2 regions of the Thermasporomyces composti genome follow, and region 1 is predicted to be linked to the other one. Evidence: riboswitches for the same ligand, from Rfam matches in the RefSeq annotation. Region 1 holds a riboswitch; the other holds the start of a gene.
The links. A riboswitch is a leader RNA that binds a small molecule or an ion and turns the genes downstream of it on or off. The one in region 1 is predicted to bind cyclic di-AMP.
Positions count from the first base shown of each region.

Region 1 (11,151 bases):
TCGAAGTCGACACCGTTGCGCCGATTGGTCAGGTAGAGAACCCCTCCGGGCCGCACGCCAGCGAGCCGGTGGATCCAGCGCGGATCGTGAACCAGTGGCCGCAGGGGCAGCTCGTCGGTGCCCTCGTCGTTGGCCTCGCCGTCGGTGGCGGCACCGGTCTCGTCCAGGTCGAGCAGCGAGAGCTGGGTGCGTTCGTTGCCCCCGGCGTCGTGCTCGACGACGACCGCGCGTTGCCCGGGCAGGTAGCGACCCCTGGCCGGGCCGTCGAGAGCGGTGAGCTGCCGCCAGGTTCCGTCGTGGTCGACCTCGTGGAGCTGCATCGACCCGGAGACGTCGTAGCCGACCAGCAGCCGACCCTCGTCGTCGACATCCCGCGCCTCGACGAGAGGGATCTGGAGGAGGGTGCGGATCAGCCCGGGCGCGACGGCAGCGGCCATGGGAGGAACCGTAACAACGCGTCGCCCTTCTCACCGACGTGAGCCGTACCGATCCCGGACGCCCCGGAGGCGTTCGGGCGCACCGGCCAGCCCGGAGGGGCCGGCGGGCGTGACGTCGATCAGCCACGACGGCTGCCGACAAGGCGACAACTCGTTGCCAGAATGCCTCGTGGTGGCGGAGCAGCCCGGTCGAGCGGGACAGCTCGGCTGAGGGGACATAGCTCGGCTGAGGAGAGGTAGTCCGGCTGAGGAGAGGTATGGCTAGCCCTGCGTTCGTCGGCGTCGGTGTCGCCTTGCTCACGCTGTTCACGTCTGAGGGTGAGGTGGACGTCCCGGCGACCGTCGACCACGCCCGGCGACTCGTTGACGCTGGTGTCCGGGCGGTGCTCGTCGCTGGGACGACGGGAGAGGCGGAGACGCTCGACGACGCTGAGCGAGCGGACCTGATCGCGGCCGTTCGTGACGCCTTGCCCGAGGAGATCACCGTCATCGCCGGCGCCAGCGGTGCGTGGCCGAGGGCGGCCGCGAGGCGAACCGCCGCGGCGCGCGCGGCGGGAGCCGACGCCGTCCTCGTCAGCCCGGCACGCGGTGGGGTCGACCAGCGTGAGCTGTTCGCGTCGGTGGCGGACGCCGCGGGTGGGCCCGAGCGGGTGATCGGGTACCACAACCCGGGGCCGCTCGGCGTCCCCGGTATCGACGTCGGCACTTTGCCCGACCTGCCCATCGGCGGCCTCAAGGACTCCTCGGCGGATCCGGTACGGCTGCTCCACGAGCTGTCCACGTGGGACGGCGCGATCTACGTCGGGTCGGGTGCGCTGCTCTCCTTCGCCGGGCCGTTGGGTGTCGCGGGTGCGTTGCTGGCTTTCGCCAACGTCGCTCCCGAGGCCTGCATCAAGGCCTTCGGTGGCGACGCCACCGCCCAGCGCGAGCTCGCCGACCTGGCCATCGCCGTGCGGGCTTCTGGCCTCCGCGCGCTCAAGGATGCCGCCGCGGCACGGTATGGCACCTCGACGGTGTGCCGACTCGCCCTGCGGTAGGTGTCGGGGGCTGCTCACCGGGGAAGCCGGGTCGGACGCCGACCGCGAAAACCCCGACCCTCTCGACGGCCTGCACCAGGCGCTCGAGTGTCTTCAGCAGGTCTCCGCGAGTGGTCGGTGGCCTGGCGGACAACTGATGTATGCGATTCGCATACAACCGACCGGGTGGCTTCGACAGACCGGGTGGATTCGACAGAGGAACGGGCCATCGACGAGTGGCACGCCGCGGTCAACGCTGGTGACCTCCGTCGAGCGGCGGAGGCTGTCGGTGACCCGGTCGTCGTCCTCGGCCCGAAGGGCGCGGGGTCGATCTCGCCGCAAGAGTTCGCCGACTGGGTCGCTCGGTCGGGCATCCGGCTGCAGCCGCGCACCCGGCACCTCATCGGACAGCGGCTCGTGGTGGTCGAGCAGGACGCCACGTGGCCGGGAAGCGACGCGCCGACGAGGGTGGCGACGGTGTTTCGCGTCGCGAACGCGAAGGCGACCGCTGCGCTGCGACTGCCCAACCTCGAGGCCGCGCTGCAACTCGCGTCGGTCTAGCGGGAGCTGGTCGCGACCGAATGAGCACACCGGGACCGGGGCAGCTGCTGTTCGCGTTCGTCCGCCACTGGTCGCGAGGTGCGGTCGCCGGCGACGGGTCGGTTGCCGCGCGGGGCCGGCTCGTCATGGTGACGGAGGCAGTGGCCGCGCTGACCGGACGTAACGCGCTGGCGACGTTGAACGCGTCGCCGACGAGCTCGGCATCGACCGAAGCGGCGCGTCCAGACTGATCAAGGACGCGGTCGCGGCCGGCTATCTCACGATGGCCGCGGCGACGACCGATCGCCGTCGCCGCATGGTCACCGTCACGCCGAAAGGCCAGGTCCTCCTCCGGCACGCGCATCCGTGGCAGGAGCGGATCTTCGCTGAGCTGACCGCGGACTGGAGTGACAGGCGACGCGAGGAGTTCCGCGCCGCGATGGCCGACCTCATCGCCCGGTCGTACGAGCTCGAGGGACAGCTCGACGGCCCGGTCGTGCAGCCGCGCGACCGCGTGGGTCGCCCGCGGACGCTCACACGGGCACAGCGAACCAAGGCCACACGGGCACAGCGAACCAAGGCGCGTGGCGCGTGTCGGCCGCGGCCGGTGGTCGCCAGGGTCAGGGTGGGCGCCAGGGTCAGCTCGACTGGCTCACGCTGGACATGTTGAAGTCAGGCACCCGCAGCGCCGGCATCGCCGTGCGTGGGAAGTAGTCACCCCACTCGCGGGAGAAGGCCGGCGCGGTCACGCCCGCCTCGGTGAAGCGGGCGAGCAGGTCGACCGGGCTCTCGTTGAACCGGAAGTTGTTGACCTGCCCGACGACCTCCCCGCCTTCGACGAGGTAGACGCCGTCACGGGTGAGCCCGGTCAGCAGGAGGGTCTGCGGGTCGACCTCGCGGATGTACCACAAGCAGGTGAGCAGCAGGCCACGGTCGGTGCGGGCGACCAGATCCTCGAGCGAGCCACCCGGGTTCGGCACCTCGAGGATGAGGTTGTCGACGAACGGTGTCACCGGCAACCCGGTGAGCTCCGCGGAGTGCCGAGTCGTCACCAAGGACGACAGGACACCGTCGCGAATCCACTCGACGGCGCCCAGGCCGAGGCCATTGTCGAAGACACTCTGCTCGCTGGATGACGCGTGGGCCACGACGAACGGCGCGCACTCCAGGCCGGCGTGAGCCGGGTCCGAGCGCAAGCTCACGCTGGTGGAGGAGAGCCGTTCGCCCACACGTGTCCCGCCGCCCGGCTTGGCGAAGACGGTGCGGCCGTCGTGGGCGTCGCGCGCCGACATCGTCCAGTAGGCGTAGATCATCAAGTCGGCAACGGCCGTCGGTGGCAGCAAGGTCTCGTAGCGGCCAGCCGGGAGCTCGATGGTGCGCCGCGCCCACGACAACCGGCGCTCGAGCTCGGTCGTGAGGGCGCCGGGGTCGACGTCACGGAAGTCGCGGGTCGCCTGGCCGACCCAGGCGGAGCGGCTCAGGTCCTTCGACTTGCCGGTCATGGTGACGAACCCAGTCGGCTGCACGTACCGCAACCGCAGGCCGGTGGAGGAGCCGAGGTAGGTCGTGGTCACGTCGTGTTCGACGTAGCCGTAGTGCTGCACCCCGGTGTCGCGAGACCGTCCGAACGCCTCGCCCAGAGCGGGGGCGAAGGAGTCGAAGACGTGGATCGACGTGCTCGCCGGCGGCTCGTCCCAGTCCGGAGCGGCCTCGCCCGTGATGAGCGGACGCGCGTCCTCGGAGGGCTCGTTGGCCCGAGCGGCGTCCTCGGCGTCCCGGACCACCCGGTCGACATCCTGTGCTGTGGTCACCGACCGGCTGATGGCACCGGAGGACACTCCGGACCGGCCCGCCACGGTGGCGATCACCGTCAACGACCGGGTCAGCATCACCCCGTTCGTGGTGAGCGTGTTGTTGGCCCAGCGCAGGTTGGCGCTGGAGGACTCTTGGGCGATGACGACGCATCCGTCGGCCTTCGACCGGGACAGCGCCCGCTCGACGATCTCCTGGAGGGTCAGGTTGCTGCTCACGCTCACCGTCCCGATTCCTGAGTGGTGTTGAGGATGCGTACACCGCGGAAGAGCGCCGACGGGCAGCCGTGACTCACCGGAGCGACTTGTCCGGGCTGCGCCTTACCACAGTTGAACGCGCCACCCAGCACCCACGTCTGAGGGCCGCCGACCGCCTCCATCGCGCCCCAGAACTCGGTGGTGGTCGCCTGGTAGGCCACGTCACGAAGCTGACCGGCGAGCTTGCCACCCTCGATGCGGTAGAAGCGCTGACCAGTGAACTGGAAGTTGCGTCGCTGCATGTCGATCGACCACGACCGATCGCCCACGATGTAGATCCCCCGGTCGACCCGGCTGATCAGCTCCTCGGTCGAGGGCCCGTCAGGCTCGGGCTGCAGCGAGACGTTCGCCATCCGCTGCACGGGGATGTGCGACGGGGAGTCGGCGAACGCGCAGCCGTTGGACCGCTCGTAACCGAACGCCTTCGCCATCCGACGGTCGAGCTGGTAGCCGACGAGGATGCCGTCCCGGATGATGTCCCAGGACTGGCTCTTGACGCCTTCGTCGTCGTAGCCGACCGTCGCCAGCCCGTGCTCGACCGTGCGGTCGCCGGTGACGTGCATGCACGGTGAGCCGTAGCGCAGGGTGCCGAGCTGGTCTGGAGTCGCGAACGAGGTACCCGCGTAGTTGGCCTCGTAGCCGAGCGCCCGGTCCAACTCGGTGGCGTGGCCGATCGACTCGTGGATGGTCAGCCACAGGTTGGACGGGTCGATGACCAGGTCGTAGACGCCCGGCTCGACACTGGGTGCCTTGAGCTTGGCCGCCAGCAGCGAGGGGATCTCGGCCAGCTCGTTCTCCCAGTCCCACACCGATCCGATGAGGTACTCCCACCCGCGGCCGACGGGTGGCGCGAGTGTCCGCATCGAGTCGAAGCGACCGGTCTCGGGGTCGCTGGCGAACGCCTCCACGACCGGGTGGATGCGAACCCGCTGCTGGGTGGTGATCGTGCCGCGGTTGTCGGCGTAGAACTTCTGCTCCTTGACTTGGCGGAGCGAAGCGGTCACGTGGTCCACGCCCTCGGCGTCCAGCAGCCGGCGGCTCCAGTCGGCCAGGAGCGCCACCTTCGTGGGCTCGTCGATGTCGAACGGGTCGATCTCATACGACGAGACCCACGTGACGTCGTGGTAGATGGGCTCGTCGGCCAGCTCGATGCGCTCGGCGTTCATGGTGGCCGCGACCTTGGCCACCTCGACGGCGCGTTCGGCGACCCGGACCGCCTCGTCAGGCGTCAAGATCACGCTGCTGGCGAAGCCCCAGGTGCCGTTGTGAATGACACGGACGGCGAAGCCACTGTCCTGGCCGTCGTGGCTGCCCTCCAGCTTGGCGTCCCGCAGCGAATAGCGCTGGGACCGGATTCGCTCGAGGCGGAAGTCGGCGTGCTCGGCGCCGAGCTCGCGAGCTCGGCTCAGCGCCGCGTCGGCGAGAGAGTGGAGAGGCAGGCTCACAAAGTCCTGGTCGATCTCGTGCGGCACACGCCGAAGCCTAGCGGTCCGGCGCGACGAGGTGGGTGATCACGCGTGACCGCGGACGGCCCTCGTCGCGGCACCCCCGAGCGACACACACCGTGACCTACGCCGCGCTGGACACGCGAACGCCCCGCCCGGGTGGGACAGGCGGGGCGTTCGGTGCAGGACGCTCAGCGCAAACGCAGCTTCTGGTTCGGGAAGATCAGGTCGGGGTTGCTGCCGACGACATCGCGGTTGAGCTTCCACAGGGCACGCCAGCCGCCCTCGAGGTTGTGCGCGGCGGCGATCGACGACAGCGAGTCGCCGGGCTGCACGACGTAGGTCGCGCTGGATACGGGCGTGCGAGCTCGCTCCGAACCGCGCGAGCTCCTCGACCGGGAGCTCTCACGGGCCTTGCTCTGGTCCGACGACACTCCAGGGTCGCCCGCCTTGTCCGCCTCGGTCAGTCCGAGCTTGCGCGAGCAGGCCGGCCAGGCTCCCCATCCCTGGACGTCGAGCACCTTCTCCGCGATGGCGATCTGCTGCTCCTTGGTGGCCAGGTCAGCGCGCGGCGCGTACTTGGTGCCACCGAACTCCCGCCAGGTGGAGGGGGCGAACTGGAGTCCGCCGTAGTAGCCGTTGCCGGTGTTGATGTGCCAGTTCCCACTGCTCTCGCACTGCGCGAGCCGCTCCCACGTTTCCTGCGTGGCGGCGTCGGCCTGGTTGGCGAACGCGATCGGGACTGCGGCGGCGACGCCGGTGACCGCCGCGGTCGTGGTGACCTTGCGAGCGGCCCGTCGAGCGCGACTCGTGCCACGGTGCTTGGGCTTGTAGGGCATGCTTGTCTCGCTCCCTCTCATCGCCTGCGGAGTGAGCTGTCGGGTTCGGGCGAGAGGTGTGCCCGGCCGCGGGTTCCGCGGCCTCACCCCTAGGCCCACCCGAGGGGGTGGAGCCGAATCGGTTCCTCCGTCTCCGCCCCGTTGCTGACGACGGACGTACGACACCGCTGGGCGGAGCTCGGCGAAGCGGGTCGTAGTCGCGTCAAGGCGACGCGACGGACAGGACTCTACGACGTTGCCAATTCGTTATTCAACCGGTTCCCGCGCATCGGTGATTTCGCTGGTCACAGTAGGCGCACCGACACAATCAGTGACGACGTGCAGGTCGTTATGACCGACCGTTACGCTCTTGCGCCTCGTGCAGGGTTCTGGCCGCCTCGCCGTGCTCGTTCTCCTCGCCGAATCCCCAGGTGGCCTGCAGGACGGGGAAGCCGGCAGCGCGCAGCGTCGCGCACACCGCGGGATCGTCGTCGACCACGACCACGACACGTGCCTGGAGCTCGCGCAGCCGCTCCAGCTTGACCCGGCGAGCCGGTCTGAGGTCGCCGTCCCGGCGCAGGAGGAGCGTTCCCGGCGGGGCGCCGTGCTGGCGTAGCCACCGCTCGGTCACCCCCCTGAGGCGCTCGGGCCGCCCCGACAGGTAGACGACGCGGTGTCGGTCTGCCAACGTCCGCACGACGGCGAAGCCCTCCGGCAAGGGCGGGTCATGCTGGGCCGCGGCGAAGAAGGCGTCCCAGTCCTTGGGGCGGGTGCGCAGGTGGTGGAGCCGGTGGCGGACGTCCGCGAGCACGCCATCGATGTCGATGACCGCGGTGTCCCTGGCCCGATCGCTCATCCCTGCCCCTCACAGGCGTGGCACGACGCGTCTCGTCGGTCGCTCCGACTAGCGTGCACCCCATCATGGCGATCACGAGCAGACCCGGGGCCTCGGACACCGTCGGCGTGCGGTTTGTCCACTCCAGTGACTGGCAGCTCGGCATGGTGCGGCACTTCCTCGGCCCGGAGGCGCAGGCTCGCTACGGCCAAGCGCGCATCGACGCGATCGAGCGCATCGGCGCGCTCGCCGGGGAGGTGGCCGCTGCCTTCGTCGTGGTAGCGGGGGACGTCTTCGACGCCAACCAGGTCGACCGGCACGTCGTGCTGCGGACCTGCGAGGCGCTCCGTGCCGTTCCGTGCCCCGTGCTGCTCCTCCCAGGCAACCATGACTCGCTCGAGCCGGGCACGGTCTGGACCAGCTCGACCCTCACCACCCACCTACCCAGCCACGTCGACGTCCTGTCCGACAGCGAGCCGCGCCGACCCACCCCTGGCGTGGAGGTGGTGGGCTTCCCCTGGCGGACCCGGCGCGCGCTCACCGATCCACTCGCAGCGGTCGCCGACCTCGACCCGCCCGCTGACGGGCTGATCCGGGTCGTCGTCGGTCACGGCCAAGTGGACAGCCTCGCGCCCGACGTCGACGAACCCGCTCTCATCCGCCTCGCCCCCGTGGAGCGGGCGATCCACGAGGGTCGGCTGCACTACCTCGCGCTCGGGGACCGCCACTCCACCACCGAGGTGGGCACCACCGGGCGGATCTGGTACTCGGGAACGCCGGAGCCCACGCGTCCGGAGGAGGAGCGCCCGGGCGAGGTGTTGGTCGTGGAACTCGCTGGTGGCGAGAGACAGGCCTGCACCGTCACCCCGACGCGGGTCGGCACCTGGCGCCTCCTGTCCCACGTGGTTGAGGTCGACGGTGACGACGACCTCGACCAGCTCGCCGGCTGGTTGGATGACCAACCCGACAAGACTCGGACCGTCGTCCGTCTCGGCGTCCGCGGCACGCTCTCGGTGGCTGGGCTCACCAGGCTCGAGACCCTCCTCGACGCCTATGAGGAGGTCTTCGCCGCTGTCCAGCGCTGGGGCCGGCATTGGGACGTCGGGGTGTTTCCCGACGACGCCGCGTTGGACGAGCTGCCCGTCACCGGACCGGCTCGCGCGGCCTTGGAGGAGCTTCGCATCGCCACGGGCGCCGGCGACGCTGAAGCCGCCAACGCCTTGGCGCTGCTGCACCGGTTGGCTGGGGGAGCGGCGTGAGACTGCATCGGCTCCGACTGCGCAACTTCCGCGGGGTCACCGACCGCGAGTTGACGTTCCATCCCACCGGGGTCACCGTCGTGGTCGGGGACAACGAGACCGGCAAGTCCAGCCTGCTCGAGGCGTTCCGCTTGCTGTTCGAGGTGCCCGACGACTCCAAGGCGACGAAGCTGCGCGCGGTCCAACCGGCCGGCAGCGACGTCGGCACAGAGGTCGAAGCCGACGTCAGCGTCGGGGAGCTGCGCCTCCACTACCGCAAACGCTGGTTCAAGCAGCGGGCCACCGAGCTTCGGGTCGAGCCCGAAGGGCGCACGTGGACCGGCCGCGAGGCCCACGACGAGGCCAGGCGGCTGTTCGGCGAACACGTCGACGAGACCCTGTGGGCGGCGCTGGCCGTCGGCCAAGAGCAGACCCTCACCGTCCCGGTGGCCGGGACGGTGACCTCGGTGCTCACCGCGCTCGACGAGGTGGCAGGTGGGGAGAGTGACCACGGCGCGACCGTCCCGCTCGTGGAGGCCGTGGAAGCGGAGTACCTCCGCTACTTCACCCCGACCGGCCGCCCGACCGGCGCCTACGCCGAGGCGCTCCGGCGCCGGGACGAGGCGCGACGCCTGGCTCAGGACGCGAGAGCCAGACTGACCGAGGTCGACCAGGACGTCGCCCGCGCCGAGCGGCTCAGCCAGGACCACGACCGCCTGGCCGCCCGACTGGCGGAGCAGTCACGCCGAGTCGACGAGCTGGAACGGCGCCGCCAGGCCGCGGCCGAGCTCATCGCGTCCGTCGAGAGGCTCAGCCAGAACCGCGACCTCGCCGAGGAGCGGCTGGTGACGGCGCGCGGTGAGTTGGAGCGCCGCACGCTGCTTCGTGGCGAGGCCGCCCACCGCGAGGAGACCGCGGCGGCTACGGCGGCGACCGCCCGCCAGGCGGAGCAGGCCCTGCGCGAGGCCGAGCGTGATCTCGCCGAGGCCACCGCGCAGCTCCGGCAGGCTCGGGAGGAGCTCACCGCGCGACACACGGCCGTCCGCGCTGCCGAAGCGCACCTGGGACGCCTGCGTGACCGAGCCGACCTCGCCGAGCTGGAGGCGAAGCTGGCCGAGGTCCGTCACGCCCAGGACGAGGAGCGGCGGTGGGCGGCCGAGCTCGACCGGCTGACGATCACCGACGCCGACGTGGAGGAGGTCGAAGCTGCCCACCGTCGCGTCCTGGCCGCACGGGCGGCACGAGACGCCGGCGCCCCGACTGTCGTCGTTCGGCGAATCGGGCTGGGTGACATCGACATCGACGGCAGACCGGTGGCCGGTGACACCGAGCTGAGCGTCGCGGACGACACGACCGTCGCCGTCGCGGGCGTCGCCGAGGTCACCGTCCGACCCGGCGCGGGCGTCGCCGAGCTCGCCGCCGCGTGCGCGGAGGCTGAGCATGCCGAACGGGAGCTCCTGGCCACGTTGGGTGTCGAGAACGTCGCGGAGGCCCGTCGAGCGGCCCGCGCGCGGGCGGAAGCGGAGCGAGGACTACGCGCCGCTCGCGAGACGCTCCACCGTCGACTCGGTGGGGAATCGCTCGAGCAGCTCCTCCTCCGTCGCGACGTCTTGGCCCGCCGACTCGCCGAGGACCCTGGCGACGATGACGGCGCTCCTGATCCGCCCACCGGTATCGAGGAGGCGCGCGCCAGGCTGGCCCGCGCCCAGCAGGACGAGTCCGCGGCCGCGCGACTCGTCGCCGAGGCTGAGGAGCGCGAGGCGCGGTGCCGCAAGCAGTACGAGGCGGCCAGCGAGCACGCCACGGTGGCCCGCGTCCGAGCGGAACAGGAACAGGAACGCCGGGACGACGCCTTCGCCGCGCTCGCCACCGCCCGCGCTGAGAAGGATGACACGACCCTCGAGGAGGAGGTCCGCGCGTGCGAGTCGCGGCTCGCGGCGGTGGCCGAGGAGCTCGCACGAGCCAGGGAGGCCCTCGCCGCCAGCGGCCTCGACACCATCGAGGACCAGCTGGCCGACGCCACGAGCCTGCGCGACCAGCTAAGGCGGCAGGTCGAGGAGCTGCACGACGAGCTGCGACGCGTTGAAGGACGCCTGGAGATGGCCGGCGCACACGGTCTGGCGTCGGCGGCCGAGCGCGCGGAAGCCGACCAGGCCCAGGCCGAGGCTCAGCTGGAGAACGTCGAGCGCAAGGCCGGCGCGGCCCGCCGGCTCCGGGAGACCCTCACCCGCCATCAGGTCGAGGCGCGCCGCCGATACGCCGCGCCCCTGCGCGAGCGCATCGAAGCGCTCGGCCGCGTCCTGCACGGCCCCTCCTTCGGCGTGGTGCTCGGTGAGAACCTCGAGGTGCGGGAGCGGGTGCTCGACGGGGTCTCCCTGCCCGTCACGTCCCTGTCGACGGGGGCACGTGAGCAGCTCGCCACCATCGTGCGACTGGCCATCGCCGGACTCACCGCGTCGGACGGCAGCGGCGTTCCCGTCGTGCTCGACGACGCCCTCGGCTGGTCCGACCCGGCACGGCTGCAAGCGATGGGCTCACTGCTCGCCCGCGCCGGTTCCACGACGCAGGTGATCCTGCTGACCTGCGTGCCGGACCGCTACGCGAGCACCGTGCCGGGTGCTCGGATCGTGCGCCTGTGAGCCATGGTGGTCCCCACGGTGTGGCAAGCTGACGCCCGACATGAGCACGGAAGAAGACCACGTCCAGCTGGTGCGGGTCGCTGAGCGGCACAAGACGGTGCTCGCCAACCTCGT
Region 1 is NZ_QTUC01000001.1:60,348-71,498, reverse strand. Features, by position in the region: gene DFJ64_RS00325 (S9 family peptidase) at 1-437, opposite strand, end outside; gene DFJ64_RS00320 (dihydrodipicolinate synthase family protein) at 695-1,474, shown strand; gene DFJ64_RS00315 (hypothetical protein) at 1,658-2,014, shown strand; gene DFJ64_RS19770 (hypothetical protein) at 2,035-2,244, shown strand; gene DFJ64_RS00305 (metallopeptidase TldD-related protein) at 2,632-4,023, opposite strand; gene DFJ64_RS00300 (TldD/PmbA family protein) at 4,026-5,534, opposite strand; gene DFJ64_RS20030 (LysM peptidoglycan-binding domain-containing protein) at 5,699-6,346, opposite strand; cyclic di-AMP (ydaO/yuaA leader) riboswitch at 6,354-6,510, opposite strand; gene DFJ64_RS00290 (phosphatase domain-containing protein) at 6,675-7,181, opposite strand; gene DFJ64_RS00285 (metallophosphoesterase family protein) at 7,247-8,419, shown strand; gene DFJ64_RS00280 (AAA family ATPase) at 8,416-11,037, shown strand; gene DFJ64_RS00275 (GNAT family N-acetyltransferase) at 11,078-11,151, shown strand, end outside.

Region 2 (11,151 bases), 220 kb from region 1:
GAGCTTCGCCGTCTCCTGGGCCCATAGCTCCGGGGACACCGCCCGGATGGTGAAGTACGCCGCGAAGAGAGCGGCGAAGAACATGAGTTCGCTTGCCAGCCACACGATCGTCCCCACGCTGACCATCGAGGGGCGATTCGGGTGGCCGTGGAAGCGTGCCACCGGCTCTACTGCTGCTGCTGTCGCCACGCTGGCCATTATGTCGACAGAGGGTGGCCGATGGGGTGGGACCCCCGTTGCGGCGCGTATGGCGGTTGTGCCGACGAGTCGGGCCAGGGTGGGACCGGAACGGCATGGTCCGGCGGTTGGGTGCGGGTGGCCCATCGGTAGCATCGTGTCCAATGCCTGCCCGTCACCTGCCGTTGACGGGTGGGACGAAGTACACCGCCCGGCCACACCGCCTAGTCCGGCACGCGAGGTCACCTGATGAGCACTGAAGCCACCGCGTCCCCCCGGAAGCTGCGGGTGCTGGTCTACTCCGACGACCGCACCACCCGGGAGAAGGTGAAGTTCGCGGTAGGCAGGCGGCCTGAGACCGACCTGCCACCAGTGGAGTTCGTCGAGTGCGCCACGCATCACGCCGTGCTCAAGACCATGGACGCCGGCGGCATCGACGTGGCGGTCCTCGACGGCGAAGCGGTGCCGGCTGGCGGGATGGGGCTGGCTCGGCAGCTGAAGGACGAGATCTACCAGTGCCCGCCGATCCTCGTTCTGACAGGCCGTGTTCAGGACGCCTGGCTGGCGACGTGGTCCCGGGCGGACGCCGCGGTGCCCTACCCGCTCGACGCCCGCGCGGTCTGCAAGGCGGTGGTCGAGCTGGCCCGGCGGCGACTCTCGCAGCAGGTGCCGGCAGTGCGCTGAGCTCGTTCCGTTACGTCGATCTCTCTTATCTCTCTCCTGTCGCCCCCGTCGCTGTCCTGGAGGCCGAGATGGCAGACCAGCCGGCCTTGACGTGGCCGTCCGTGCTGAACCACCTGCTCAAGGGTGCGGACTTGACGAGCGAGCAGGCGTCCTGGGCGATGGGTCAGATTCTGTCGGGCGACGCCACGCCGGCGCAGGTGGCCGGCTTCATGATCGCCTTGCGGATGAAGGGCGAGACGGTCCAGGAAGTCGAGGGTTTCGTCGAGGCGATGTACGCGCACGCCACGACGATCGACGTCCCAGGCCGCTCCGTCGACATCGTGGGCACGGGCGGTGACGGAGCCCACACGGTCAACATCTCGACGATGGCGGCGTTGGTGGCGGCCGGCGCGGGCGCTCAGGTCGTCAAGCATGGCAACCGGGCCGCGTCGTCACGCTGCGGTGCGGCCGACCTGATCGAGGCCCTGGGCGTGCCTCTCGATCTCGAGCCGAGCCGGGTGGCCGAGATCGCGAGTGAGACGGGTATCACGTTCTGCTTCGCGCCCCGCTTCCACCCAGCGATGCGTCACGCAGCCCAGCCACGGCGTGAGCTCGGTGTCCCGACCACGTTCAACGTCCTCGGGCCGATGTGTAACCCGGCGCGTCCCCAGGCGCAGGCGGTCGGTGTGGCGGACCGGAAGCTGGCCGCGCTGGTGGCCGGTGTCTTCGCGGCGCGTGGCGTCGACGCCCTGGTGTTCCGGGGTGATGACGGCCTCGACGAGCTCACCACCACCACGACGTCGAGCATCTGGGTGGTGCGGGACGGCACGATCACCGAGGAGCGCTTCGACCCGGCCGACCTCGGGATTCCGCGTGCGACCCCCGAGGAACTCCGAGGTGGTGACGTTTCTCACAACGTGGAGGTTTGTCGGCGCCTCCTGGCAGGCGAGTCCGGGCCCGTCCGGGACGCGGTGCTGCTCAACGCCGCCGCCGCCCTGGCGGTCTTCGAGCCCTCGGACGCCTCCTTGTCCGAGCGTCTGGCCGCCGCGTACGAGCGGGCTCGCCAGTCGCTGGACGAGGGCCAGGCAGCCGCGGTCCTCGAGCGTTGGCTCGCCGCTGCCACGAGGTAGCGCCTCGGGCAGGGGGTGTCGCGTCGTCGCGGGGCGACCGCGGGTGCCCCGCGTCGCCCGACTTGGCCTCACTCGATGACGTGGAGTGACTCGATCGCGTCCTGCACGTCCTTGACCAGCTGCGGGTGCGTGTCGGGCACGGATCCGATGAACATGCCGCCCTGCCCGTTGCCGAGGTCCACGACCGCGACGTACACGGTCTCGCCGGTCGATCGCAGGCCCTCGATGTGGTAGCTCAAGTGCTGCTCGAGCAGGTAGGCCTTCCTGCCGTCGACCTCGAAGGGAGTGCGGGACCTCGTCTCGCTGGTGATCTCCGCGCCCACGAAGTTGTTGTCGGCGAACCACGTCGCGATCTCCTGCGCGCTCGCGGCGAGGTCGTTCCGGTCGTACAACTCTGGGCTGGCCGGGCCGACCGCGGCGAGCGCGAGCCAGTCGTGCCCGTCCCGGTAGTTGGGCTCGGTCACCGTTGTCTGGGCGACGACGGCGTTCAACGCGTTGGTCGCCGCTGGGTCGAGCCGCCAGGGCGACGACAACAGGCTGTACATCAGGTGCGGTCCCGCCTGGAGGTCGTCCGGCCTCGTGGGCTCTGCGGGCGTCGTGCTCGGGGCCGGCTCAGGACGCGACGAAGGGCTGGTGGTCGGTTCCGGGGACGCCGGCGCCCGCGTGCTGGCTGCCGGAGCGGGCTCGGACGCGCTCGTGGTGTCCTCGTCGTCGCCGGAGCTGGCCGCGACGTAACCGACGACTCCGAGCAGGACGAAGGCCGCGACGCCGCCGATGATCACGGCGAGACGAGCGGTGGGGGAGGTGACGCGTGCCTCCGTGCTTAGCCCCTCCGCTCGTGGCGGAAGGCCGCCAGCGGGTGGGACGCTCGGTGGGAGAAGGGGTGGCAGGTACCCCGGGCCGGGCGCACCGGGCGGCGGTGGCTGTGCGCCAGGCGGCATGGGCTGCGCCGAACCCGGCCACATGGGCGGGTGAGGGCCAGGACCGGGCGGCGGGTGCGGCGGCGTCGGAGGTGGCCCACCCGGGCCTGGCGGCCCAGCCGGGCCCCGGGAGGGCGGGACCGTGGACGGCGGCGGAGCCGGAGGCCCCGCGTTTCCGGGCGCGGGTGGACCTGCCTGCGACGCTGTGCCGCTCTGCCTCTCCTCATCCTTGACCGGCGGTGGTGCGGACGAGTCCGTGGTGACGAACCGCGTCCACTGCTGGCCGTCCCACCAGCGATACGTCTCCGGTAGCCCGAACGGATCGCTGTACCAGCCGGGCGCCTGGTCCTGCATGCGCTCAGGCTAGTGCGTGGTGTGCCGGTGTTGATCAGGTGGAGGTCAGCTCGACGTCGTCCCCTCAGGACTCGTCCAGGCCGAGGCTGAAAGCGGCCTCCAGGTCATGCCGGGAGTAGGCGCGGAACGCGATGTGGGTCTCGGTGGCCAGGACACCCGGGACCTTGTTGAGGCGGTCGGCGACCACGGTGGCGATCTCCTCGTGCTCGCGCACGCGCACCATGGCGATGAGGTCGATGTCTCCGGTCACGGAGTAGACCTCGCTCACACCGTCGAGTTCGGCGATCTGCTGGGCCACCTCGGGGATGCGTGCCACGTCTGCTTGCACGAACACGATCGCCGTGATCACTGTGCCTCCTTGACCCGTTGAGTTGCCTCCGCAACGAGTACCACATCCCGGCCGGCCGTCCGCACCTGGCCGCCGCGCCGGACAAGACGCGGGTGGGCAGGGTCACGGGCGGAGCGGCGACTGGCCGGGACGCAGTCCCCGCGAGTCGTCCACGTGCCCCTCACGCCAGTCGTAGGCGGTGTCCAGCCACGCGATCCGGCTCTCCGCTCCGGCGACCGGACAGCTCCACTCGCCGGACAGCTCCACAAGACGGACGCCGGGTTGCTCCAACCAGGCGAGGATCCGTTCGGTTTCCTCAGCCGTGGCGGCCGGTCGAGGGGGTGGTGGCGGTTCGACGGTCTCCGCGGAAGCGGTGATGACCGCGATGCCGGCGCGTGCCGGTGACCCGGGAGGCACCACGCCGGCGCCGGCGAGCCGGCCGTACCGAATGACGTGCGCCTCCCATCCCCCGTCGGGCAGACGTCGTGCGGCCACCACCTCCGGACAGCGAGCGAGAGCGGCCAGCCGTTGTGTGCGCGCGGCCGAACGCACGAAGGCCGCCATCCGGTCGCGGTGCACGATGGCCTCCTCGTAGCGCTGTTGCTCCGCCAAGACCCGGATCCGACGGGTGATCGCCTCGATGACAGGGCTGGGATCGGTGGTGATGGCGCGGCGCACCGCCTCGACATGCACGGCGTACGCCGCGACATCGACGGTGCCGACACACGGCGCGACGCACCGGCCCATCTCCGCGAGGACGCACGCGGAACCACGTCCTGGAGAGCGGGACAGCCGTTGGGTGCATTGGCGAATAGGGAACGCCTCGTGGAGGGCTGCGATCGCTTGCTCGGCGACTCGGCGGGAGCCGAAGGGACCCAAGTAGGTGGCCCCGTCGGCTTTCACGTCGCGAACGAGGGACAGTCGAGGAAAGGGCTCGACGGTGACCTTCAGCCAGCTCGCCCGCTCAGGAAAACGAGATCGCCGGTTGTAACGAGGCTTGTGCGCCGCGATGAGCCGCAGCTCCCGAACCTCGGCTTCGAGGGGCGTGGCGCACTCGATACCGATGACGTCGGCGGCGAGGTTGAGCATCTCGCCCATCCGGGACCTGGTCTCGGACGCGGTGAAGTAGCTCCGCACTCGCGTGCGCAGGTCCTTGGACTTCCCGACGTAGAGGACCCGTCCGCGGTCGTCGGTGAACAGGTAGATGCCGGGTGCGTGGGGGAGCTTGTCGGCCAGGTGGCGCTTGCGACGCTGGGCGGGGGAGACCCGGGAGCTGAACGTCGACAGCTCCTCCAACGTGTGGACGCCGAGTGATCCGAGGCGCTCCAGCAGGCCGTGGAGCACGTCGACGGTCGCGCGTGCGTCGGCGAGGGCTCGGTGTGTCGGGGTGGTCGGCGACTTGAAGTAGGCGGCGAGCGTGGCGAGCTTGCAGTTGGGGGCGTCGTCCCTGGTGAGCACCCGGCGGGCGAGTCGGGCGGTGTCGATGACGTTGAACGACGGCCAACGGTAGCCGGCGGCGTCGGCGGCGGCGCGCAGGAAACCCACGTCGAAGGGAGCATTGTGGGCCACGAGCACACACCCACGCGCGAACTCCAAGAACGTGGGAAGGACCTCGTTCACCGTGGGTGCGCTCGCGACCATCGCGTCGGTGATGCCGGTGAGGACCGCGATGAACGGCGGGATCGCGGCGCCCGGGTTGACGAGCGTCTGGAACTCGCCGAGGACCTCGCCTCCTCGGACCTTGACCGCTCCGATCTCGGTGATACCCGCGCTGTCGGGGTTGCCGCCGGTGGTCTCGAGGTCGACCACACAGAAGGTGACCTCGCGCAGCGGGGTGCCGAGCTCGTCGAAGCTGGTCTGAACACCGACGGGTGGGCCGCCGCTACGTGGGGACGCGAACGTCGCCTCGACGGTCATGGGCGGGACGTTACGAGTGTCCACCGACACCGCGACGCAGGACGCGCTCGTGCTCGGACGCCGACGCGGGTCGCGGTCGGCTGGCTAGCGGTGCGTGACGCGGATCTTGGACTGGCCGTGCGGACGCTTCTCCCAGTCCTCCATGAAGCGCGCCCGCAACCCGTGACGCTCGGCGAGGGCGATGAGGGTCTCGGTCCGGTAGTAGAAGTCCTCGCGCAGCACGTGGTGCTCCTCGCCCTCGGTGCGGTCGAAGGTGAAGTCGAAGAAGCCGTCGGGAGCCATCACTCGTCCGACGTGTGCCAGGCACTCGTCGATGACCTCGATCGGCGAGTGAGAGAAGACGCTGTGCGCGTGGACGACGGTGAAGTAGTGGTCGGGCAGGAACGAGAAGCGCAGGTCGCTGACCGGCGTGAGGTACGGCATCTTGTCCTGCAGCCCGTACCGAACGATGGTCTCCTGCGCTGCCAGGAGAATGTCGGGGGAGATGTCGATCCCGTAGTAGTGGCCCGGTTCGAGGTAGTCGATGAACAACCGGCCGGCTCGGAGGTTCCCGCAGCCGATCTCCAGCATGCGGTCGCCGGGCTTGAGGCCGTGCTCGATGAGGTAGTCGAACTGCATCTGGCCGAGGGCGAGCCAACGCTCGTGGGACTTGCTGCCGACGGCGGCCTCAGGGCTTTTCGCGGCGTCCGACTTCATGACCGCGCGGTAGTAGCTCACGTGATCGCGGTACCGGGCGCGAAGGATGAGGTCGCGGCTGAGTCGCCGCAGGTAGCCCGGAATCTTGCCCGGGTTTCGGGCGGCGTACTGGACCTGGTAGAGCAGCTTCGCGCGGTTCTTGGTGCTCACGCGCGGAAGGGTAGCCAGAGATCGGGGTTTCTGGTCGCGCCTGGGCGTCATGTCGCGATGTGTCACGGCGCATTCTCATCCGGTGACGTTTTGTCTTCTCCTTCATCGCGGGATTGAGGCGCGGCATGGGCGTGGCGGGCGTCCAATTACGCTCGAAAGGTGAGCAGCGAAGCAGCCGGATCGGAGGAGACGGGCGAAGACGTCCTCTCCCGGCCGTTGCCGGACCAGGTTCGGCAACGGATCGTGGCTCTCGCCTCGGGCGCGATCGACGAGCTCGAGGTGGCGGAGCTTCCGGCTGGGCTGCGTCCATTCGCGAGGTTTGCTCCAGCGCGCCGGGTCCGGCTGGCTGCGACGCCGATCGCGGTCGCCGTGGATCGGGACCCGAACTTCCGTCACCGTGTGGCGGATCGGCTCCGACGCGGCATGCCCGATCTCGCCGAGGCGATCCGGGAAGGACGCCGACCGGCGGCTGCGGACCCGTTCGACGTGGTGGCGGCGGCCTATCTGTTGCGGCCGCCGGGGTGGACCGCGGTGGCTGAGGACGTCCTCGAGCAGCTCGAGCGGGAGAGCGCCGCGCAGGCCAGTGACCGGGAGGCGGAGACTGTCGCGCGTCTCCGTGAGCAGCTGGCGGCGGTCCGGGAGGCCGCTCGCCACGAACGCGAGCGACTCAAGGCGGAGCTCGCCGCGGTGAAGGAGGAGAACGCCACGCTCCGCCGCACTGTCCGGCAGGCGCGAGACCGAGCCCGCAGCGCAGAGGAAACGGCCGCCCAGCACGCTCGACTCCTCGAGGAGGTGCAGGAGAAGGCCGCCGCCGACGTCGCGCGCGCTGAGGCGGAGGTTCGGCGGCTGCGGGCGCGGCTCGCTGACGCCGAGATGGCGCTGGAGTCGGCGCGCCGGGCAGTGCGGGAGAGTCGTGACGTCGCGAGCGCCCGGTTGCGGCTCCTGCTCGACACACTGGTGGATGCGGCACAGGGGCTGCGCCGTGAGTTGGCGCTGCCGCCGGTGCGGTCGCGGCCAGCCGACATCGTGGAGGCGACCGAGCCTGCCCCCGGTCCGGCGGTATCCAGGCCCGAGGACGCCGTGTCTTTGGAGCTTCTGCTCGGGCTGCCACAGGTCCATCTCGTCGTGGACGGCTACAACGTGACGAAGACGGCCTGGCCGACCCTGCCGTTGGAGACGCAGCGCAGTCGGCTGGTGACCGCGCTGGGAGGTGTGGTGGCGCAGACCGGCGCGGAGGTCACCTGTGTCTTCGACGGCGCACAGGTGACGACGCCACCCCAGCTCTCGGTGCCGAGAGGCGTTCGCGTCCGATTCAGCCCAGCGGGGGTGAGCGCCGACGAGGTGATTCGGCAGATCGCCGCGGCGGAGCCGCCTGGACGGCCGGTGGTGGTGGTCTCGAGCGACCGTGAGGTCGCCGAGGGAGTTCGCCGTTTCGGGGCCCGTCCGAGACCGGCCTCGGAACTCGTCCGCCTTCTCGCGCGGTAGCTCGCGGTAATCAGCGGCCGGGGAACACCCGGCTGGGGGATTTGAAAGATTACGAGATGGTCACTAAAGTCCCGCCCCAGGTGTCCGTCTTGTGCTAGTCGGCCACCCGGTCGGCGGGCGGACGCCACGCCTAATCCTTGTCGGGTCACAACGCCCGGCAAGGAGCCGGGGACCCAGCAACACATCCCGGGGGTGAATCGGGAGGGTCGGCGGCCCACCAGGAGCCGGCGTTCTCGTAGGGCGACTTCCGGCCCGAACCCGTCAGCTCACCCGGTAGGCGTTGTTGGAAGGAAGGGGCGAAGCTGCCCGTGTCGAACCGTCGCAAGCGACGTGCTCTGCTCGCGCTGGGGTCCGCCACGCTGGCGGTGGCCGTTGGTCTTCCCGGCTCAAGTCACGCCGATCCCACCCCGAGCATCGACGAGGTTCGCAAGCAGGTCGACCGTCTTTACCATCAGGCCGAGTTGATGGCCGAACGAGCCAACGAGCTCGAAGACCAGATGGCCGTCATCAAGCGGCGTGTGAAAACCCTCGACGCCGACGTCGAGCGGCAGGAAACCAGACTGGCTGAGCTTCGGGGGGCCATCGGCCAGTACGCCGCAGCCGAGTATCGCTCCGGCGGTCTGGATCCCACGGTGCGGTTGCTCGTCGCCGACGATCCTGACGAGTTCTTGGCCCAGATGACCTCGGCCAAGGCGTTCGCCGGGCAACAGGGTGACCTCTTGCGCCGGCTACAGGCCGAGCAGAAGCGCCTCGCGGAGCAGAAGGCGATGCGCGAGGCGGAACTGGAGCGCTACCGCCGGGCGAGCGAGGCCGCCGAGAAGCGCATGAAGGTGGCGCGGAGCAAGGCGGCCAAGGCGAAGGCGCTCCTCGAACGGCTGACCGAAGAGGAGCGGCGGCGACTTCGGGAGCAGGAAGAACGGGAGCGCGCGCGTGACCGTTCGTCCCGGGGAGGAGGCGACCGGCTTCCACCGCCCCCGCCAGGGAGCGGTCGCGGAGCGATCGCGCTCAACTTCGCCCGTGCCCAGCTCGGTGAGCCGTACGTGTTCGGCGCCGCCGGCCCGGACGCGTGGGACTGCTCGGGTCTGACAATGATGGCCTGGCGTCAGGCCGGGGTGTCCCTCCCGCACTCCTCGCGCCAGCAGTACGCCGTCTCACGCAAGATCTCGCAGTCGGAGCTTCGGCCTGGCGACCTGGTGTTCTTCTACAGCGACCTGCACCACGTCGGGATCTACGCCGGCGACGGCATGATCATCCACGCGCCTCGCCCGGGGAAGGTCGTCGAGTACATCCCCATGCGGTATATGCCCTACGCGGGGGCGGGTCGCCCGGGCTGATCGTCGCGCCGCCGCGAGGGGTGGCGGGACGCGACGGGTCGAGACCGTAAGACACGACGTAGCCGCCAGCCGGGGCCGGCCGCCCCTACGATGCCAGCGTGACTGACCGCGCGAGGACGCCGGGCTCTCACCGCCGAGTCCGGCGTCCGGCATTGGCGGACCGATCGCCCCGACGTCTCGTCCTTCTGGTCGCCTGCGGCCTGCTGTTCGTCGTCGGTGTCGCGGGCACCGTGAAGGCGGTAACCGACGGACGTGCGCTCCCCTCCGCGGTGTCAGTCCACCAGGCGACGCAGGGGGGATCGCCGAGCCGGCGGGGCAGTGGCGACGAGCGCGCGGGCCCGGTGCCAGCCGCCGCTGAACGCTTCGACGCCGCTCGTGCTCTGCTCGCGCGCCAGGCTCGGGCACTCACCGAGCGGAACCGCGCCGCCTACCTTCGCACGGTCGATCCGCACGCCAAGGACTTCGCCGCGCGCGCCGCCCGCACCTACGACAACCTGGTGCGAATGGGCGTGACGGAGTACCGCTTCGGTGCGCCGGTCGAGGATACCGTGGGGCTGACCCCGGACCGCCGTGCCGTCCTCGGACCGACCGCGTGGGTCGCGGAGGTGGACGTCACCTACAAGCTCGAGGGTGACCCGGCACCGTGGCGCACGACGCTGCGCATGGTGTTCGTCGAACGCGACGGTGTCACCTACGTCGCCGCCGACCGGGAGGGGCAGGAGCCGACAGGCCCGACCGCTCTGTGGTGGGAGGACGAGGTCACTGTCGTGCGCGGTACCCACAGCCTGCTCATCGGTGTGGCGCCGCGCAGCCGCTTGGAGCGCATCGCCCGGACCGCCGATCGGTCTGTCGAAAGGGTCAGCAAGATCTGGGGCCAGGACTGGGCACAGCACGTGGTCGTCCTCGTTCCTGCGACCCAGCAGCAGATGGAACGGGTGGTCGGCGTCGACGCCGAGACCCAGGGCGCGGTGGCGGCCGTCACCACCTCCGTGGAGCGGGCGAACCCCACGGAGGCGTCCCACATCGTCCTCAATCCCGATACCTTCGACAAGATCGGCTCGCTGGGACGTCTGGTCGTCCTCACCCACGAGACCACGCACGTTGCCGCCGGTGCCACGGTGAGCGCCATGCCGCTCTGGCTGTCCGAGGGCTTCGCCGACTACGTGGGATTCCACGACTCGGGCTTGTCGACCGACGTGATCGCCCAAGAGTTCCTGGCGAAGGTCCGGCGCTCCGGACCGCCGCGTGACCTTCCGCAGAAGGAGGAGTTCGACCCTCAGGCCGAGGACCTCGACGAGGCCTACGAGGCGGCGTGGACCGCCTGTCGGTTCATCGCCTCGCGTTGGGGCGAGGCGGCGTTGGTCGACTTCTACCGCGCGATGGACTCCGCGTCGACGGAGAGGGAGGAGCGCCGGGCCTATCGCGAGGTCTTGGGTATCACGCCGGAGGACTTCGTCGAGGCCTGGCGCGACTGGGTGCGGGACGTCAGCGTCGGGGGATAACCCTCCCAGAGGCCGCCAACCGCGAGGGGGAGCGCGGTGGACCAACGGGGGAGACGTCGGGCACACGCGTGCCTGGCCATGGGCATGGTGCTCACCGTCGGTGTGGCGCTCGTCCTCCTCACCCCGTGGCGGCTGTCCGACGATGGCACGGCGGTGACCGTGCCGCGGCTTCCGCTGACCGCGGACTTCACCCCTGCGGAGATCGAGGCCAGCAGGCGGCTCCAGCGCCTCATCCAGCCGCCGGCCTACCTCACAACCGTCGCGTCGACGGTGCTCCTCGCGCTCCTCGGCCTCACTGGCTGGGGCAGCCGGCTGTGCGCCGTCGTCACCCGCGGCGTTCGGGTGTGGTGGGTGCGCGTGGCACTGGGCTCCCTCGCTCTGCTGGTCGTGGTCCGGCTGGCGGTCCTTCCCTTCGATGTCTGGTTGGAGCTGGCGCGGCGACACGTGGACGCGTCGACCCATGGCTGGGGGGCGTGGGCCCGCGACCTCGCCGCC
Region 2 is NZ_QTUC01000001.1:284,356-295,506, reverse strand. Features, by position in the region: gene ctaE (aa3-type cytochrome oxidase subunit III) at 1-198, opposite strand, end outside; gene DFJ64_RS01295 (hypothetical protein) at 427-861, shown strand; gene trpD (anthranilate phosphoribosyltransferase) at 930-1,970, shown strand; gene DFJ64_RS19790 (RAD23 family protein) at 2,039-2,752, opposite strand; partial or broken gene DFJ64_RS20175 (DUF2510 domain-containing protein) at 3,140-3,244, opposite strand; gene DFJ64_RS01280 (Lrp/AsnC family transcriptional regulator) at 3,309-3,593, opposite strand; gene DFJ64_RS01275 (DEDD exonuclease domain-containing protein) at 3,696-5,489, opposite strand; gene DFJ64_RS01270 (class I SAM-dependent methyltransferase) at 5,574-6,335, opposite strand; gene DFJ64_RS01265 (NYN domain-containing protein) at 6,495-7,820, shown strand; cyclic di-AMP (ydaO/yuaA leader) riboswitch at 7,938-8,115, shown strand; gene DFJ64_RS01260 (C40 family peptidase) at 8,129-9,154, shown strand; gene DFJ64_RS01255 (hypothetical protein) at 9,253-10,656, shown strand; gene DFJ64_RS01250 (M48 family metalloprotease) at 10,693-11,151, shown strand, end outside.
Region 2: another riboswitch for cyclic di-AMP. It lies ahead of DFJ64_RS01260 (C40 family peptidase); the one in region 1 lies ahead of DFJ64_RS20030 (LysM peptidoglycan-binding domain-containing protein).